DNA from 2 places in the Marinomonas sp. 15G6-16 genome. Region 1 is predicted to be linked to the other one. Evidence: predicted binding sites of a transcription regulator. Region 1 holds the regulator's gene; the other holds the start of a gene.

Region 1 (3,171 bases):
AAATCCTGCACCACCCTTTACCGTATGGAAGCCACGGAAGATTGCATTAAGCAATGCTTTATCATCAGGGTTCTGTTCCAAATCTACTAATTGTTCAGAAAGCTGCTCTAAGATTTCTCCAGCTTCTACCAAAAAATCCTGTAAAATTTCTTCATCGACTTCAAAACTCATCCTCAGCCCCTTCTAGAAACCAAGACTTGATAGCAAGTCGTCTACTTCGTCTTGACTATTCAATACTTCTGGGTTGTTTTGTTTATTAATAGCTGGGCCATGACCACGAGTATCATCGTGACCAGACTCTTTCTCTTGGTGTTCAATTCCGGAGATACTATCAACGCGTCCAGCAACAGCGACGAGATGCACAAGTTTTTCTTCTACATCTCGAATTAAATCATTCACTCTAGCAATTACTTGACCGGTTAGATCTTGATAACCTTGCTCTAGAAGAATCGTGTTGAGGTTTGAATGCAAGGTTGTTGCGCTTTCATCAGCGTATGCTAAAAACACATCAATTCGCTTGTACAAATCGCGGAACTCTTGTGGTGTCAAATCTCTTTGAATTAGACGCCCCCAATCTTTACGCAACTCTTTAGCGCGGACTTGTAATTCACTGGCGACAGGAACACTACCATCCACCATATCCATGGTTTTGTTAGCGGCAGCGCTGGTTGTTTCAATCACATAGTTCAGTCGATCTGAAGCGTCTGTAATTTTCGTTGTAGCTTCGCCTTCCCCTGACACCAAATCCATTGAATCAACTTGAAAATCACGAATGGCATCATGAAGACTTCGCGTCAAAAAACCCACTTCGTTATAAAAGCTATTATGTCGAGCTTCACTTAACTCTTGGATTATTTTGATTGCACCACCAAAGTCTCCGACTTCGATATGTTTTTGAAGCTCTATAGCACCATCTTTAACTAGGCTTTCAAATTCCACTAGTCCAGACCCCAATTCATTTGACATCCAAAATTCCTATTTCGCAGCGTCTATTCGTTCAAATATTTTCTCAATTTTTTCTTTCAAAGCGACGGCAGTAAAAGGCTTCACAACATAACCATTTACGCCAGCTTGAGCAGCCGCAATAATTTGGTCACGTTTGGCTTCAGCCGTTACCATCAAAACAGGAATCGTTTTCAGTTTTTCATCTGCTCTCACAGCTCGGAGCAATTCAATCCCTGTCATACCTGGCATATTCCAGTCCGTCACTAGGAAATCAATAGACCCAGCTTGAAGTATCGGCAGTGCTGTTGTTCCATCATCTGCTTCAACTGTATTGGTAAATCCTAAATCCCGTAATAAGTTTTTAATGATTCGTCTCATTGTCGAGAAGTCATCAACAATCAGGATTTTCATGTTTTTATCCAATGCAACCTCCACACCCCAAAGGTAATATTCCACAACTCATAATTTAATCTCGCCAATTACTTAGTCGAGCTCGCAACCTCATAGCCGCTTGGCTATGTATTTGACTAACTCTTGATTCACTGACGCCTAGTACAGCGCCAATTTCTTTTAAATTCAGTTCTTCATTGTAGTATAAAGATAATACTAATTTTTCTCTTTCTGGAAGATTTTCGATCTCTCTTGCTAATTCATCTTGAAAACCATCTTCTTCAACAAGTGAATAAGGAGAGTTTTCAAATTCGGATTCTGAGCTTTCCAGATTATTCGTGTCAGAATCCAGCATTTCTTCATAACTAAACAATTGGGTCGACATGGAGGACTGAATCATCTCATGATATTCGTCAATCCCTATTCCCATATGTGCAGCGACTTCTGTATCACCAGCTTCGCGCCCAAGAGTTGCTTCTAATTCTTTAATAGCGTTGGTAACAGCTCTACCATTTCTACGAACAGAACGAGGGGCCCAATCAGACTTCCGCACTTCGTCCATCATAGAACCACGAATGCGAATACCTGCGTAGGTTTCAAAGCTGGCCCCTTTTGTTGACTCAAAGCGTTTGTAGGCTTCTATCAACCCCATCATACCCGCTTGAGTCAAATCATCGACATCAACACTATCAGGCAAACGAGCCAACAAATGGTAAGCTATTTTCTTTACTAAATACCCATACTGCTCAACAATCGCATCAATTGAGAGCGTCGCTTTCTTTGAGTATGTGTTATATCCATTCTTGGTCTGCATAAAATATTCTAGGCAACCTTTACTATTTAAGTTAGTTGCGTCAACTAACTGTACTACATTGTTTGACGCAGCGCTTTCAGTAATAACATATTTTTACTAACTACCATACCTTTCTACCCGCCATATTTTAATGAGCCATATAGCTGACTATAATGTTCAGCCGTATAAACCGCTCGACTAATTAAATTATGCGCACGAGCCGGCTCAATATCATCAGGAATACGTTGACCGTCGGCAATATAAACAACAGGCAAACTTTCTTCGATTACTACACTAATCGCTTCTCCAAGAGAAGCTGACTCATCCAATTTACTTAAAACACAGCCATCTAGTTGAACTTGAGAATAAATTTCAACGACGGTTTTTAATACTTGTCTTTGACTAGTGCAAGGCAAGACTAAAAGTTTCTTCAAGTTCTGGCGTGCACGTTTCATCATTAGAAGCTGACGTTCAAGGTTAGAGTCTCTCGGATTCATACCCGCCGTATCAACAAGCACTAACGGATAATCCGCATATTTCGCCAAAACGTCATTTAAGTCTGAATATTCACTTACAACTTCAACAGGAACATTTAAAATACGACCAAATGTTTTTAATTGCTCATGGGCAGCGATTCGATAAGTATCCGTTGTTATTAAAACCACACCATCAGAACCATGTTTTAAAACATGCTGGGCTGCAATTTTACCGATAGAGGTGGTTTTACCCACACCTGTTGGCCCCATAAAGGCAATACAACCTCGAAGTTCACTAGAGTTGGAACGTACAGGAATATAGTCTGCTAAATTCGCAAGCAAGCGGTTCCAATCATCTTCTCGGCCTTTTAAATCAATATCATCTATTAACCTAGAAACAACAAAGTCTGATAACCCCAACCCTTGTAGCTGCTGTCGCGCTTTCGTCTCAGCAGAGCCAACCTTAGCATCCGCTCGATCTTCCTCTTGTTGACGACGATCTAACATAGCTCGAACATTTTTTAGTTCCAGCTCCATTTCACGCATCTGTCGTTCACCATCAACATT
Region 2 (3,171 bases), 110 kb from region 1:
ATACCGCCCTCTTAAAACCGCCTTTACTGATCAACTCACCACCTCTTACTTGAAACAAACAAGTGATGAGCTGAAAAATATCACTTCAATAAAAACCTCTAAGATTCTTCTTACCGTTGTTTTGCATAAGAAGCCCATATCAAAGTCAGCCAAGGACAAAAAGCGGTTACCTTTCTTGATCAACTTCACGCCATAGCTCTCTTTGATATAAGCCTCACCCTTCTCTTCATCCCCTTCAAAACCTCTTAAAACATTCCCCAAACAGTGAAAAAGCCAATATTTAGGTAAAAAAATGCCGGGTGAAAAAATCCACCCGGCTTAAGAGGCACCTCTAGGAGAGAGAAGTAGCCTGATTCCCGAGACAATACTCGAATATTTTGAATAAGCAGCAGTCTAGTGCTGCTTTACATCATCCAGTTTTATTTAATTATTTATCAATTAATTCCCTAAAAGAGATAATGCTGTCTGTGGACGCTGATTTGCCTGAGACAGAACGGTACTACTCGCCTGTTGCAAAATTTGCGTACTTGTTAGATTTGCAGTCTCCGCTGCAAAGTCAGCATCTCGCACTCGTGCACGAGCGGCAGAAACGTTCTCAGAGATGTTACTCAAGTTGGTAATGGTCGAACTGAAACGGTTTTGTATCGCACCCAGCTCAGCTCGCTTATAGTCCACCGCTGCAATCATAGAGTCGATAATCGAAATCATACTCTGCGCGTTTACTATCGTTGATACAGAAGCTGTCGTTTCACTAACTTGAGACGATGCCTGATTTGATAACCCGGACATGGTGAAACCATTATTCGCTTGGTAATCAATCGAGTTATTCGGCCCACCAAACTCCATTGTGAAACTGATTGTTTGGTTTGCATCCGCACCTACTTGGAATATCCCTTGGTAAGTACCGTCAAGTAAGTTAGCGCCACCGAATGTTGTTGTATCAGCGATTCGGTTAATCTCTTTCGATAGCTGTGCCATCTCTTGCTGTAGTGCCACACGGTCTTTGTCTGAGTTAGACCCGTTTGCCGCCTGAATAGACAAGGTACGCATACGTTGTAGCATGTTAGTTGTTTCGTCCAAGGCTCCCTCTGCAGTTTGCGCTAGAGAGATACCATCGTTTGCATTTCGTACAGATTGGTTCAAACCATTAATCTGTGAGGTCAAACGATCGGAAATTTGAAGACCCGCAGCATCATCTGCTGCACTGTTAATTCGACGACCAGAAGACAGACGTTGAAAGGATGTATCAAGGTCTCGACTGGAGTTATCCAACATACGCTGAGCGTTCAGCGAGGACACATTAGTATTTACGTATAAAGCCATTTTTTCTCTCCTAAAAATATTTTATTATCGAGACAACCTTTTGATTTAATTATATATTTGGTTTTTGTCTCTTATTAAAGTTATCGACACCTTAGCGTTGACCTTTAATATTTTTTTGATTTTTTTCATGTTTTAAAACTTTCTAAAACATAAAAAAGCGTCACTCAAAGTTATCGTGCAAGGGGTCAATAACTTTAAAAATAAAGGCAAAAAAAAGCGTAAATAGACGAAAAAAATCAAAATGTGAAAAAAGCTAAGAAAAAACACATAGAACACTAAAGTTTTCAGAAAAACGGCCTCAATAATCAGCACAAAAAGCAGGCAAACTGATCAAAAATGAGACCCTATAGAATAGAAATTACAGAAAAGAAAAACGCAAAAAACAGGTTTTACACAAAAAATAAGAAATGAACGGTGAACGGTGAACGGTGAACGGTGAACGGTGAACGGTGAACGGTGAACGGTGAACGGTGAACGGTGAACGGTGAACGGTGAACGGTGAACGGTGAACGGTGAACGGTGAACGGTGAACGGTGAACGGTGAACGGTGAACGGTGAACGGTGAACGGTGAATTATGAGATATGATCGATAAATTGCAACTTCAGAGACTGAGGGTCAACTTCTTTCTCTATCACCACCTCCGTTCTCAAGTTAGCAGACTTATTCAATTCAATATCTGAAGGCTCAATAAAGGACTTATTCGTCAGACTATAAACTTGACGTACTAAAGAAGGCTGAAAAGCTTTATTTAATGTCAGAACAAAACCAACTCGTCCATTTGATAAGGCAACACAAGAACCCACTGGCACATTGCCTATATGCTTCAGAAACACACTTAACAACTCTTTATCAAATGCCAAGCCTGATTCATCGCGCATTTTCCTCCAAGCCTTAATCGGCCCCATAGACGGTTTATGAGGTTGCTCAGAAGTCATGGCATCATAAGCATCAACAATGGCGGCAATCTTTCCATAGACGGAGATTTCTTTATCCTGCTTACCTTCAGGGTAGCCAGAACCATCCACTTTCTCATGGTGGTCATACAACATTTGGTAAACCGCTTTTGGAATACCTTCACACTTTTGCAAGATTTGCTCACCAAACTGTATGTGTTTGCGAAACAAATCAAACTCCCCAGAGGTCATCTTTGTCGTTTTAGACATCATTGCGCTAGGCAAACGGAAACGTCCTAAATCAAACAATAAGGCACCAAGGCAAATCACTTCCATATAAGCATTGGAAAGCTTTAAAGCCTTTGCAAAGTGAATTCCAAGAACCGCCATCCCCATAGCATGCTGCTCTAAATAAGTAGAAGCATCTTTGATATGGCGAATGGCCATTAAGGAAAAGTTATTGCGAGTATGTGACTCAATAAGACGACGACAGAACTTCATCAGCTCAAGTATCTCTAATTGCTCACCTCGTTTGAAAAGTTCTACTTGCGCTGATAATAAAATGTGTCCGTCTTTGAACAGCTTAAACGCGGTTACCGTTTCATCATCAAAGGAGGTAGGAATGTATTTACTTTCAACATGTTTTTGTCGAGCAGCCGATACTTTTGCCTCGCTTTGGGCAACTTCAGGCGTCGGTTTAGGCGTTTCTGCTGCTGGCGCTTCAGCAGGACTTTTTCCTTCGCCTTCATCATTCATACGAGTTTTATAGCTGAGAATATAGTCTCTGGTATGCTCATTTAACTCTTGTCGAAAGTAACGGAATAGACTCTGCTTTCTGGTGTGCTTCGCGCGCAATTCTTTGGTATTAAAGTCCGGCTGAAGTTTTTTTAAGCTTTTAACAGAGCGACCTGTTGCAATAGACATGCACAAGAAAAGGAACCGTTCCTGAGCATC

What was found. The regulator FliA, encoded in region 1, starts transcription of late flagellar genes. The targets are predictions, from matches to a motif close to CTAAAGTTNNNNNNNNNNCNGCCGATA.
Region 2: AC0L46_RS11665 (flagellin N-terminal helical domain-containing protein) is a predicted target of FliA. The motif match lies at 1,405-1,431, and genes of this name have one in related genera.

The regions. Positions count from the first base shown of each region.
Region 1 covers NZ_CM147916.1:2,541,943-2,545,113, reverse strand. Annotated here, with positions in the region: gene AC0L46_RS12180 (chemotaxis protein CheA) at 1-171, opposite strand, end outside; gene AC0L46_RS12175 (protein phosphatase CheZ) at 184-966, opposite strand; gene AC0L46_RS12170 (chemotaxis response regulator CheY) at 976-1,356, opposite strand; gene AC0L46_RS12165 (RNA polymerase sigma factor FliA) at 1,412-2,149, opposite strand; gene flhF (flagellar biosynthesis protein FlhF) at 2,263-3,171, opposite strand, start outside.
Region 2 covers NZ_CM147916.1:2,434,346-2,437,516, reverse strand. Annotated here, with positions in the region: gene AC0L46_RS11665 (flagellin N-terminal helical domain-containing protein) at 439-1,323, opposite strand; gene AC0L46_RS11660 (HD-GYP domain-containing protein) at 1,897-3,171, opposite strand, start outside.